2 regions of the Sphingomonas sp. ABOLE genome follow, and region 1 is predicted to be linked to the other one. Evidence: riboswitches for the same ligand, from Rfam matches in the RefSeq annotation. Region 1 holds a riboswitch; the other holds the start of a gene.
What was found. A riboswitch is a leader RNA that binds a small molecule or an ion and turns the genes downstream of it on or off. The one in region 1 is predicted to bind glycine.

Region 1 (6,720 bases):
TTCCACTCGACCCGGTGGGGCTTGGCGGCGGCGAGGAGTTCCTGCCAGAGATCGGCGTTCTTGACCGGCTTCTTGTCGGCCGTGCGCCAGCCATTCTTCATCCAGCCATGGATCCACTTGGTCAGGCCGTCCATCACATAGCGGCTGTCGGTGGAGAGCGTCACCCGGCAGGGGCGCTTGAGCGCCTTCAGCCCCTCGATCGCCGCCATCAGCTCCATGCGGTTGTTGGTGGTGTGCGCCTCGCCGCCGGACAGTTCCTTCTCGATGTCGCCCATGCGCAGCAGCGCGCCCCAGCCGCCCGGGCCGGGATTGCCCTTGCACGCGCCGTCGGTCGCGATCTCGACATGCTGGAGTTCGGCAGTCATGCGATCGCCGACAGTACGGAGGCATAGACGTGCGACCGTCGCCAGAAGGCCATCGGGTCCTTGCGCGTCACCAGCGCGTCGGCGGGGGTGTTGAGCCAGTCCCAGGCGCGCGACAGGGTGAAACGGATGCAGGCACCGGTCGCCAGCAGCGGCAGGATCGCGCGTTCCTTTTCGGTGAGCTTGTAGCTGGTCTCATAGCCCTCCAGCAGCGCCTCGGACACGTACGGATCGAACCGCTCGCCCGTCGCGTCGAACGCCCAGGCGGTGTGCATCACCGCGAGGTCGTAGAGCCGGAGGTCGGTGCAGGCGAAGTAGAAGTCGATCAAACCCGTCACCCGGTTGCCGAGCATCAGGACATTGTCCGGGAACAGGTCGGCATGGATCGCGCAGGTGTCGAAGCCTTCGCGCGGCCACAGCGCGGTGACGCGGTCGAGCGCCCGGCCGAGTTCCTCGTACAGCCCCGGGGCGATGTCGTTGAGGCTGGTGCCGCAGCGTTCGAACAGCGGGCGCCAGGTATCCACCCCCATCGAATTGGGGCGATCCTGCGGAAAGTCGGCGACCGCCTTGTGCATCCGGCCCATCGCCTCGGCCGCCGCGCGCGCCTGTGCAGGCGTCGGGTGCGAGACCGAGACCCCCGACAGGAACTGGATCAGGCACGCCGGGCGTCCTTCCAGCGTGTGGATCAGCGTGCCGTCGCGATCGGGCACCGCCGGGGGCACCGGCAGCCCGCGATCGGCGCAGTGATCGAGCAGTGCCATGAAATAGGGCAGGTCACCCTGGTCGACGCGCTTCTCGTACAGCGTCAGGATGAAGCGGCTCTTGCTCGTGTCGACGAGGTAGTTGCTGTTCTCCACCCCCTCGGCGATGCCCTTGGCCGAGACCAGCTCGCCGACGTCGAAGCGCTCGAGGAACGCCGACAGCGCCTCGGCCGAAACCTGCGTGTAGACGGCCATTACGCAGCCTCGAGCCCGCGCGGCAGCTTGAACACGACGTTCTCTTCCACCGTCTCCACCTCGCGCTCGGTCACCGCGAACCGGGTGCCGAGCTGCTCGACGACTTCGCGGACCAAGACTTCCGGGGCCGAGGCGCCGGCGCTGATACCGACGCGGGTCACGCCGTCGAACCAGGCGAAGTCGATCTCGGCGGCGCGCTGGATCAGCACCGCACGGGCGCCGCCACGCTTGGCGACCTCGACCAGCCGCAGCGAGTTGGACGAATTGGGCGCGCCGATCACCAGCACCAGCTCGGCCTGCTCGGCGATCGCCTTCACCGCCCCCTGCCGGTTCGAGGTGGCATAGCAGATGTCGTCCGCGCCCGGCGCCAGCATCGTCGGGAAGCGGCGCTTGAGGATGCCGAGCACCGCGGCGGTATCGTCCACCGACAGCGTGGTCTGGGTGAGAAAGGCGAGATTCTCGGGATCGGGCACCACCACCGATTCGGCATCGGCCTCGGTCTCGACCAGCGTCATCGCGCCTTCGGGGACCTGGCCGAAGGTGCCGATCACCTCGGGGTGGCCCTGATGCCCGACGAACAGGATGTGGCGCCCGGCGGCGACGTGGCGCTCGGCCTGGCGATGGACCTTGGAGACCAGCGGGCAGGTCGCGTCGAGATAGGAAAGCCCGCGTTGCTCGGCCTTGTGCGGCACCGCCTTGGGCACGCCGTGGGCGGAGAACACCACCGGCACGCCGTCCGGCACATGGTCCAGCGTCTCGACGAACACGGCGCCCTTGGCGCGCAGATTCTCGACGACGAACTTGTTGTGGACGATCTCGTGCCGGACATAGACCGGCGCGCCATATTTCTCGATCGCGAGTTCGACGATGCGGATCGCGCGGTCGACGCCGGCGCAGAAGCCGCGGGGCGCTGCGATCAGCAGCTCCAGGGGACGCTTTTCGGTGTTTGCCATCGGGTGGAGCCTCTACGCGATTGCTTGCGCGGGCGGAAGGCGGTTCCTATGGTGCGCGCCGTTCCGGTCCCCGTCTCGTCGCAGATGGGGGGCGGCTGTTCGGTTCGAAAGGTTGCCCTCCCTTGTCTGTGCCTAAGTTCACCGTTCCCGCCCTGATCCTGCTCGCCGCCAGCGGTTGCGCCCGCACCGGCGAAATCACCGAAGGCGGCATCAGCGCGGTGCGCACCGCCTGCCCGACGGTGGCGATTCCGGCCGGCACCGGCGACGTGACGCTGTTCGATCCGGCGACCAGCCGCGAGGCGAGCGCGATCGACGTGGTGGCGACGATCACCAACATCCAGTCGACCTGCAACGATGCCGGCGCGCAGGTGGTGACCGACGTCAAGTTCGACGTCCTGGCCCGCCGCCGCGATGCCGGTCCGGCACGCGACGTGGTGCTGCCCTATTTCCTCACCGTGGTGCGCGGCGGGACCAATGTCGAGGCGAAGCGTGTCGCCAACGTTACGCTCCATTTCGAGGCGGGCCAGCTCCGCGCCAGCGCCGTGGGGACGGCGACGAGCAGCGTCTCGCACGCCGCCGCGACGCTCCCCGACGAGGTCCGTCGCCGCCTGACCGCCAAGCGCAAGGCAGGCGAGGAATCGGCGGCGACCGATCCGCTGAGCGATCCGTCGGTGCGTCGCGCGGTGCTCTCGGCGACGTTCGAGGCGCTGGTGGGCTTCCAGCTGACCGACGAGCAGCTCAAGTACAACGCGACGCGGTGATCCTACGTTAAGATCCTCCCCGGAACGGGGAGGGGGACCGCGCGGCGCAAGCCGCGTGGTGGAGGGGCGCGCCGACAGGCGCGGTTGCGCTGCCAACGCAGAACTACCGCCGCTGGCGCGGCGGCCCCTCCACCATGCTGCGCATGGTCCCCCTCCCCGTTCCGGGGAGGATCTAAAATCACCACTATCCCGATTGACTCGCGCCAGCCGTCCCGCCAAGGCTCGCGGACGTCGATGCCGGGCAACCGGCATGGGCATGCGCGGGAGAGAATCCGGTTCGCCGGATCGCCGAAGGAGCAACCGCCCCGGAATCTCTCAGGCACCGAGGACCGCGCAGGCCACGACACTCTGGAAAGCGAGACGGCCGCCGAGGCCGGGCTCCACCGAAGGGGTAAGCCGGGTACCACCCGTGCGAAAGCTCTCAGGTTCCGTGACAGAGGGGGCGATGGTGTTGCGAAGGGCTTCGGCTCCACGCGCGCCGTTGAAACCCTGATGCCCGGAGTGCCCCATGAGCGAAGCCGCCGAAGATACCGCCACCGACCTGCCGATCGAGACGCTGCCGCTCGACGCCTGGCACCGCGCGCGCGGCGGCCGGATGGTGCCGTTCGCGGGCTATGCCATGCCGGTCCAGTATGAAGGCATCATGGCCGAGCATCTCTGGACGCGCGAACATGCCGGGCTGTTCGACGTCAGCCATATGGGCCAGCTGCTCTTCTCGGGCGTCGACTTCGACGCCGGCCTCGAAAAGCTGCTGCCGGGCGACGTGAAGGGCCTGGGCGAGGGCCGGATGCGCTATTCGCTGCTGCTCAGCGAAGAAGGCGGCATTCACGACGACCTGATGATGACCCGGCTGCCCGCCGACAATGCCTTCGAGATCGAGGGCGGCACGATCTACATGGTCGTCAACGGCGCGACCAAGTGGGACGATCTGGGCGTGTTCCGCGAGTTCCTGCCAGACGAAGTGACGATCAACCATCTCGAGGATCAGGCGCTGCTGGCGCTGCAGGGGCCGGAGGCGGTGACCGCGCTCGCACGCGTGCTGCCGGGCGTCGAGACGCTGGTGTTCATGACAGCCGCCGCGTTCGAATGGAACGGCAACCCGCTCTGGGTCAGCCGCTCGGGCTATACCGGCGAGGACGGCTACGAGATTTCGCTGCCGGGCGAGGCGGCGGAGGCGTTCGCCGACGCGCTCACCGCGCAGCCCGAGGTGAAGCCGATCGGCCTGGGCGCGCGCGATTCGCTGCGCCTGGAGGCCGGCCTGCCGCTCTACGGCCATGACCTCGATCTGGAGACCACGCCAGTCGCCGCCGATCTGGGCTTCGCGCTGTCCAAGCGCCGCCGCGAAGAGGGCGGTTTCGCCGGTGCCGAGCGCATCCTCGCCGAGCGCGAGCAGGGCAGCGCCATGAAGCGCGTCGGCCTGATCGTCGAGGGCCGCCAGCCGGTGCGCGAGGGCGCGGCGGTGGTCGATGCCTCGGGCGCCGAGGTCGGCAAGGTCACCTCGGGCGGGTTCGCGCCTTCGGTGCAGAAGCCGATCGCGATGGCCTATGTGCCCTCGGCCCTTGCAGCGGCCGGTACCAAGATTACGCTTGTCCAGCGGGGCAAGCAGCATTCCGCGGAGGTCGTTGCGATGCCCTTCGTCCCCCACCGCTATGTCCGAAAGGGAGCGTGACATGAGCCGTTATTTTACCGAAGACCATGAGTGGATCGAAGTCGACGGCGACGTCGCGACGGTCGGCATCACCGAATATGCCCAGAGCCAGCTCGGCGACATCGTGTTCGTCGAAGTGCCCGACGAGGGCAAGGAACTGAGCAAGGGCGACGATGCCGCGGTCGTCGAGAGCGTCAAGGCGGCGTCGGACGTGTATGCGCCGGTGTCGGGCACCGTCGTCGAGGGCAACAGCGACCTCGCCGACAACCCCGCGCTGGTGAACGAGGATCCGGAAGGCGAAGGCTGGTTCTTCAAGATGACGCTCAGCGACGAGAGCGAGCTGGAAGGCCTGATGAACGAGGCCAAGTACCAGGCGTTCGTCGCCAAGCTGTGATCTCTTATTAGCCCCTCCCCCTCCTGGGGGGAGGGAGGGGCCCGCTGCCGGAGGCAGTGGGAGGGAGAGGGTGAGCGGTTGCTCAGGCAACCGCTCACCCTCTCCAAGCTGCGCTAGGCGCTGAAGCGCCAAGCTCCGCTATCCTCCCCCTCGAGGGGGAGGAACGAAAGCATGATGGGATTGCCACCCTTCACGGGATCATCCCACCCCATAATCCCTCCCATTTGCGGGAGGTAGAGTAGGACAGTCGATGCGCTACCTGCCCCTTACCCCGGCCGACCGTCAGGCAATGCTTGGCACGATCGGCGCCCCGTCGATCGACGATCTGTTCGTCGACGTGCCCGAAAGCGCCCGCCTGAGCGGGCCGATCGCCGGCCTGCCGATGCATGCGTCGGAACTCGCGGTCGAACGCCACATGACCGCGCTGGCGCGCAAGAACCTCGCCGCCGGCGAGGTGCCGTTCTTCCTGGGGGCAGGGGCCTATCGCCACCATGTGCCGGCCTCGGTCGATCACCTCATCCAGCGCGGCGAGTTCCTCACCGCCTACACGCCCTACCAGCCGGAAATCGCGCAGGGCACGCTGCAGATGATGTTCGAGTTCCAGAGCCAGATCGCCCGGCTGCTGGGTTGCGACGTCGCCAATGCCTCGATGTACGACGGCTCGACCGCGTGCTGGGAAGCGATCTCGATGGCGCGCCGCGTCACCAAGCGCGGCAAGGCGATCCTCTCGGGCGGTCTGCACCCGCATTATGTCTCGGTCGCCAAGACGATGGCGCGCTTCACCGGCGATCAGCTCGTCACCGGCGTGCCGACGCTGAGCCCCGAGCCCGACACGCTCGACCTGATCAACGCGATCGACGCCGACACCTCGTGCGTCGTCGTCCAGTATCCGGACATTCTCGGCCGCATCGAGGACATGTCGGCGCTGGCCGAGGCCTGCCACGCCAAGAAGGCGCTGCTGATCGCCGTCGTCACCGAGCCGGTGGCGCTGGGGGCGATCAAGGCGCCGGGCGAGATGGGCGCGGACATCGTCGTCGGCGAGGGCCAGTCGCTCGGCGTCGGCCTGCAATTCGGCGGGCCGTATGTCGGCCTGTTCGCCTGCTCGGAAAAGCTGGTGCGCCAGATGCCGGGCCGCCTTTGTGGCGAGACGGTGGACGCCAGCGGCAAGCGCGGCTTCGTGCTGACGCTCTCCACCCGCGAGCAGCATATCCGCCGCGAAAAGGCGACGTCGAACATCTGCACCAGCTCGGTGCTGTGCGCGCTCGCCATGTCGGTGCACATGACGCTCTTGGGCGAGAAGGGCCTGCGCCAGCTCGCCGAGCTCAACCATGTCGGCGCCAGCGCCGCCGCCGATCGCCTCGCCGACGTGGACGGGGTGGAGCTGGTCACCGACCGGTTCTTCAACGAATTCACCCTGAAGCTGTCCAAGGAAGCGCGCCCCGTCGTCCGCCAGCTTGCCGACAAGGGCATCCTGGCCGGCGTGTCGCTCGGCCGCCTCTATCCGGGCGTCGAGGAGTTGCAGAACGGCCTCGTCGTCGCGGTCACCGAAACCACCACGGAGGAGGACGTCGAGACGCTTGCCTCCGCACTCGAGGAGGTGCTGGCATGAGCACGATCAATCCGTCGGGCTGGCGCCCCACCACGCC
Region 2 (6,720 bases), on a different contig from region 1:
CCGTTCGGTACACCAAAAGGGTCGGGCGGCATTGCCCCCCTGCCCCTCGCCGCCCGACAACCTTCCCCGATCAGCATGGAGGATTCCACCTCCACCGTACCGGTCGCTGCCCCGTCCCCAGCCGCGCGGCCAGCGAACCTAAACGCACGTATGCGGGCGCCATGCCCCGCATAGGATGGAGCGGCCGCGCGGATCGGTGCTTATGGCTGCAACACTTCAGGAGACCGAAGATGCGCGTGAACTATGCCCGCAATGCCGGCCGCCCCTGGGCGGTACGCATTCTGCTCGACAATTCCCAGCCGCGCAGCCCGCGCCGCGCCCAGGCGATGCCGTTCGACGAGACTCCCGCCCACCGTACCGCTGCGCCTACCGGCATGTGACGGCGCCTCGGCCGCCCGCCACGACGATGTACCTCCGGCAGCATCTGCCGAACGTGCAGCCAGGCCTGTTCCTGCACGAATGAGGCGAAGCTGCGGATAGCGTGGCCGCGAGTACACCCCGGCCACGCCAGCCCGTCACTCGACGGTGACGGACTTGGCCAGGTTGCGCGGCTGGTCGACATCGGTGCCCTTGGCGACGGCAACGTGATAGGCGAGCAACTGCACCGGCACCGCATAGACCAGCGGCGCGATCAGCGGGTGGACCTTGGGCATGGTGATGGTGGCGATGCAGCCGTCCCCCGCGGCCTGGATGCCGTCATAGTCCGAGATCAGCACCACCTTGCCGCCACGTGCCTGCACTTCCTGCATGTTGCTGACGGTCTTGTCGAAGAGCGGGCCCGAAGGCGCGATCACGATCACCGGCACGGCATCGTCGATCAGCGCGATCGGCCCGTGTTTCATCTCGCCGGCGGCATAGCCCTCGGCATGGATATAGCTGATTTCCTTGAGCTTCAGCGCGCCTTCCAGCGCCAGCGGATAATCGGTGCCGCGACCGAGATACAGCACGTCGCGCGCCGCCGCGATCACCCCGGCCATCGTCTGAATCGATTCGTCATAGGCCAGCGCGGCGTTGAGCGAAGCCGGCGCTTCGGCCAGATGGCGGACGATGCGGCGTTCCTCGGCTTCGTCCAGCTTGCCCTTGGCCTTGGCGAGATTGGCCGCCAGCGCGGCCAGCACCGCCAGCTGGCAGCTGAACGCCTTGGTCGAGGCCACGCCGATCTCCGGCCCGGCATGGGTCGGCAGCAGCAGGTCCGCCTCGCGCGCCATGGTGCTGGTCGGCACATTGACCACCGCGGCGATCGTCTGCCCCTCGCTGCGGGCGTGGCGGAGCGCAGCAAGCGTGTCCGCGGTTTCGCCCGACTGGCTGATCACGATCATCAGCCCGCCGTCTTCCATGACCGGCGCACGGTAGCGGAATTCGGAGGCGACATCGATGTCCACCGGCACGCGGGCGAACTGCTCGAACCAGTATTTCGCCACCATGCCGGCATAATAACTGGTGCCGCAGGCGACGATGGTGACGCGCTTGATCGCCGAGAGATCGAACTCCGGAATCGGCAGCGTCACCTTCTCCTCCATGCGCTGGAGATAGGCGCGCAGCGTCTGCGCGACGACGATCGGCTGCTCGTAGATCTCCTTCAGCATGTAATGCCGATGGTTTCCCTTGGAGATGAGCTCGCCGGTCACGCCCGAGATGGTGATCGGCCGCTCGACCGGATTATTGTCCTTGTCGAAGATCTCGGCGCCGTCCTTGGTGATGACGACCCAGTCGCCCTCCTCCAGATAGGCGATGCGCTGGGTGAGCGGCGCCAGCGCCAGCGCGTCCGAGCCGAGATAGGTCTCGCCCTCGCCATAGCCGACAACCAAAGGCGAGCCGAGCCGCGCGCCGATCAGGAGATCGGGATGCTGGCGGAACAGGATGGCAAGCGCGAAGGCACCGTGGAGGCGCGGCAGCACTTCGCGCACCGCCTCGGCCGGGGCCATGCCCGCCTCGACCTTCTCGCTCACCAGATGGGCGACGACTTCGGTGTCGGTCTCGCTGGTGAAGGTGCGGCCGCGCGCGGTGAGTTCCTCGCGCAGCGCCTTGAAATTCTCGATGATGCCGTTGTGGACGAGGGCCACTTCGCCGGTCGCGTGCGGGTGCGCATTGTTGGTCGTCGGGCCGCCATGCGTCGCCCAGCGGGTGTGCGCGATACCCGTGGTGCCGGGCAGCGGGTGGGCGGCGAGTTCCTTGCCCAGATTGACCAGCTTGCCCGAGGCGCGGCGGCGCTCGATCGTGCCGTCTACGTCCGTGGCGATGCCGGCCGAGTCATAACCGCGATACTCGAGGCGCTTGAGGCCTTCGAACAGACGTTCTGCGACGTCTTCCTTGCCCACGATTCCAACGATTCCGCACATCGCATCCGTCCTCCTGCCCCAGCCCTAGCGCGGGTGGGCGGCCGCCGCTAGCGGGGGCATACTGACGGATGGCTGAATGGGTCCGCCTACTAAGCGCCCTGTCCCTCAGTGCGGAAAGTTGGTGTCGTTGAAAATCCGGGTAAACTCGGCCGGATCGGGCTCATGCCCCTGTTCCTCGCGGAAACGCACGGCGCCCTTTTCCCAGACTTCGCGGATCGCCCCGGCGATCCCCTCGGGGAACTGCATCCGCTCGACGACGATGCCCCGCCAATCGCTCTCCCCGCCGAAGGCTTCGCGCAGCGCCGGCTCGGCGGCGGTGAGTTGGGCGTCGCTCTTCTCGTCGAGATGGCCGATCGCGTCGAGCACATAGGCGTCGAGCAGCTTGAGGAACGGCTTGTCGGTATAGCGGTCGGTCATTTCGCGGCCTTTCGTGCCTTCATTATCGCACGGAAGGTCGTGGCCCAGCCCTGCTTCGTCAATGTTTCCGGGCGGGTAACCGCCAGCGCATCGGCCTCGACATCGCGGGTGATCACCGATCCCGCGCCGATGATCGCGCCGTCGCCGATCGCCACCGGGGCCACCAGCGCGCTGTTCGATCCGATGAAGGCGCCCGCCCCGATCACCGTCTTCTGCTTTAGGAAGCCGTTGTAATTGCAAGTGATCGTGCCCGCGCCGATGTTCGCCCCGGCGCCGACGCTGGCATCGCCCAGATAGGTCAGGTGGTTGGCCTTGGCGCCCTTGCCGAGCACCGCGTTCTTCAGTTCGACGAAATTGCCAACATGGGAGTCCGTCTCCAGCACCGCACCGGGGCGCAGCCGGGCATAGGGACCAACGATCGCGCCGCTGGCGATCGTTGCGCCCTCGATGTGGCTGAACGCGCGCAGCACGACCCCGTCGGCCACGGTGACGCCGGGGCCGAACACCACGTTGGGCTCGATCGTCACGTCGCGGCCGATCTGCGTGTCGTAGGCGAACCACACCGTCTCCGGCGCGATCAGCGTCGCGCCCTCCGCCATGGCACGGGCGCGGCGAGCCTGCTGCCACGCCCCCTCCACCGCCGCCAGTTCGCCCCGGCTGTTGACGCCGGTGACTTCGGCGACCCCCGTCTCGATCACCGCCGCGACCCGGCCGTCGTCATTGGCGATCTCGACGATGTCGGTCAGGTAATATTCGCTGGCGGCGTTGTCGTTCTTCAGCCGGTCGAGCAGCACGAACAGATCGGCGCCCCGCACCGCCATCAGCCCCGAATTGCACAGGGTGACGGCGCGCTCCTCCGGCGAAGCGTCCTTGTACTCGACGATCTTCGACAGGCGATCGCCGCCCTCGATGATCAGCCGGCCATAGGCGCCGGGATCGGCCGGGCGGAAGCCGAGCACCACGACGGCGGGCTGGTCCGCGCCATGCAGCCGCTCGACCATCCGCCGCATCGTCGCGGTGGTGACGAGGGGCACGTCGCCATAGAGGATCAGCACGTCGCCGTCGAAGCCCGCCAGCGCGTCCTTGGCCTGGAGCACGGCGTGCCCGGTGCCGAGCTGCTCGGCCTGATGCGCCGTCTCCGCGCCCAGTGGGGTGACGGCAACCTCCACCTGCTCGCGCCCGGCGCCGACCACCACGACCTCGCGCGCGGCGCCCAGCGCCTTCACGCTGTCGATCAGGTGGAGCAGCATCGGCCGTCCGGCAATCGGGTGCAGCACCTTGTGGGTATCGGATTTCATCCGCGTGCCCTTGCCGGCGGCGAGGATGATCGCGGCGATGGGTGCAGTCACGTGGCCAGTCTCCGGTCGAAATGGGGTGCAACCCCTGCCACGCTGGACATGGCTTTTCCAGCACGATGCTGCCATGCGGCACGCCATGCCCCTGCCCTTCCGGACCATCGGATTCGACCTCGACGGCACGCTGCTCGATACCAGCGGCGACCTTGCCGCGACGCTCAACCGCGTGCTCGCCGAGGACGGCCGGCCGGCCCTGCCGCTCGACCGCATCCTGTCCATGGTCGGCCGCGGCGTGCACAAGCTGCTGGAGCAGGCGGTCGCGGCGACAGGCGGCGGCGATGCGGCGGTGGTGGCACGGGTCTATCCGCGCTTCGTCGCGACCTATGGCGACCATATCGCCGAGCATAGCCGCCTTTATCCCGGCGTGCTCGACGCGCTCGATGCGCTGGCCGCGCAGGGCATCAAGCTGGCGGTGGTCACCAACAAGCTGGAGGCGCTCAGCCTGCCGCTGCTGGAGGCGACCGGCCTGCTCCCGCGCTTCACCACCGTGATCGGCGGCGACACGCTCGGCCCCGGCACCGCCAAGCCTTCGCCCGCGCCGATCCTGGAGATGGTCCGGCGCTGCGGCGACCCGGCGGCGTTCGTCGGCGATTCGATCTACGACGTGCAGGCGGCGCAGGCGGCGAGCGTCCCCGTGATCGCGTGCAGCTTCGGCTTCTCGCAGGTGCCGGTGACCACGCTCGGCGCCGAGGCGGTGATCGATTCCTTCGCCGAACTGCTGCCCGCGCTGGAAGCCCTTCGCCCAATCAGCGTTTGACAGCGCGCGGCCGCACGGCGAAACACACGCTGTCGGAAAGGGAGAGAATCCGGGCAACCGGATCGCCGAAGGAGCAACCGCCCCGGAAACTCTCAGGCAAAAGGACCTTCCGGCCACAACATTCTGGAGAGTGGCGCCGCGCGCGCCCGCCGACGGGATAGCGATCTCAGGCAAACGGACAGAAGGGGCCCGCAACCGAGTGTTTCAGGAGACGGGTTCCGTGGCGACCAAAGGCGTCGGGCCGAATGCAGGGCCGATCAGCATCACCGACGTGTTCACCATCGGCATCGGGCCGTCGAGCTCGCATACCGTGGGGCCGATGCGCGCCGCGCGCGACTTCGCCGCCTGGGTAATCGCCGACGGGCGGAGCGTCACCAAGCTGTGCTGCGAGCTGTTCGGCTCGCTGGCACTGACCGGCAAGGGCCACGCCACCGATCGCGCGGTGGTGCTGGGGCTGGCGGGCGAGCGGCCCGAGGGTGTCGATCCCGATGCGGTGGAGCCGATGCTAGCAGACATCGCTGCGCAGCGCCGGCTGCGGCTTGGCGGCACTGCGCTGGTGCCGTTCGATCCCGAAACCGACATCAAGTTCCGCAAGCGCCAGTTCCTCCCCGGCCATCCCAACGGCATGAAGCTGCGCGCCACGCTGATCGACGGCGCGGTGCTGGAGCGGACATATTATTCGGTCGGCGGCGGCGCGATCCGGCGCGAGGGCGAGGAAGCCGCGGCAGGCCTTTCCGCCGGTACCAACCATCCCTTCGCCAGCGCCCGCGAGATGCTGCAGCGCTGCGACGAGCTCGGGCTCGACATCGCCGGGCTGATGCTCGCCAACGAACGCGGCTGGCGCGACGATGCGGCGACGCTCGCCTTTGTCGACGGCATCCATGATGCGATGAACGCGTGCATGGATCGCGGCATGGCGCAGGACGGCATCCTGCCCGGCGGCCTGGAAGTCCCCCGCCGCGCACGCAAGCTCCACCAGAAGCTGATCGCGCGCGGCCCCCGCGTCGAGCCCGCCTCGGTGCTCGAATGGGTGAGCCTCTGGGCACTCGCGGTGAACGAGGAAAATGCCGCCGGCGGCCGCGTCGTCACCGCTCCCACCAATGGCGCGGCAGGGGTGATCCCGGCGGTGCTGCGCTACTACGAATGCTTCGTCGGCAATGCGACCAAGGACGGGGCGCGCCGCCTGCTGCTCACCGCCGCGGCGATCGGCATCCTCTACAAGCGCCAGGCGTCGATTTCGGCGGCCGAGATGGGATGCCAGGGCGAAGTGGGCGTCGCCTGCTCGATGGCGGCGGCAGGCCTCGCCGCGGCGCTGGGCGGCAGCAACGCGCAGATCGAGAATGCCGCCGAGATCGGCATGGAGCATAATCTCGGCCTCACCTGCGATCCGATCGGCGGGCTGGTGCAGATCCCCTGCATCGAGCGCAACACGATGGGCGCGGTCAAGGCGATCAACGCCGCGATGCTCGCGCTTCACGGCGACGGCACGCACAAGGTCTCGCTCGATGCGGTGATCGAGACGATGCGCCAGACCGGCCTCGACATGCGCTCCAAGTACAAGGAGACGAGCCTGGGCGGCCTGGCGGTCAACGTCGTCGAGTGCTGACCGGGCTCAGGGCTGCGCGGGCTTGAACTCGAAGTTCATCCCCGAGATTCGGCTGGGCTGGAAGCCCTTCCAGATCGTCGAGGCCGGCGCGCCGGGGCTGAACCCGGCGTAGCGGCCGCCGGGCGCGCCTTGCCATTTGCCGTCGTTCGAGTTCGGCACCAAGCCGTCGATGTACGCGGCCTTGGCTTCCTCGCCCTTCACATAGCGATCGAGGAACGCGGTGATGAAGTGCGCCTGCACTGCCAT

Region 2: another riboswitch for glycine. It lies ahead of CA234_RS03445 (L-serine ammonia-lyase); the one in region 1 lies ahead of gcvT (glycine cleavage system aminomethyltransferase GcvT).

Annotation. Positions count from the first base shown of each region.
Region 1 is NZ_QQWY01000018.1:37,412-44,131, forward strand. It holds gene rnhA (ribonuclease HI) at 1-365, opposite strand, end outside; gene thrB (homoserine kinase) at 362-1,318, opposite strand; gene ispH (4-hydroxy-3-methylbut-2-enyl diphosphate reductase) at 1,318-2,271, opposite strand; gene CA234_RS12675 (hypothetical protein) at 2,400-3,032, shown strand; glycine riboswitch at 3,284-3,374, shown strand; gene gcvT (glycine cleavage system aminomethyltransferase GcvT) at 3,541-4,701, shown strand; gene gcvH (glycine cleavage system protein GcvH) at 4,703-5,074, shown strand; gene gcvPA (aminomethyl-transferring glycine dehydrogenase subunit GcvPA) at 5,325-6,683, shown strand; gene gcvPB (aminomethyl-transferring glycine dehydrogenase subunit GcvPB) at 6,680-6,720, shown strand, end outside.
Region 2 is NZ_QQWY01000003.1:187,538-194,257, reverse strand. It holds gene CA234_RS24230 (hypothetical protein) at 231-380, shown strand; gene glmS (glutamine--fructose-6-phosphate transaminase (isomerizing)) at 516-2,339, opposite strand; gene CA234_RS03460 (hypothetical protein) at 2,445-2,756, opposite strand; gene glmU (bifunctional UDP-N-acetylglucosamine diphosphorylase/glucosamine-1-phosphate N-acetyltransferase GlmU) at 2,753-4,105, opposite strand; gene CA234_RS03450 (HAD-IA family hydrolase) at 4,191-4,868, shown strand; glycine riboswitch at 4,897-4,986, shown strand; gene CA234_RS03445 (L-serine ammonia-lyase) at 5,089-6,474, shown strand; gene CA234_RS03440 (dienelactone hydrolase) at 6,481-6,720, opposite strand, start outside.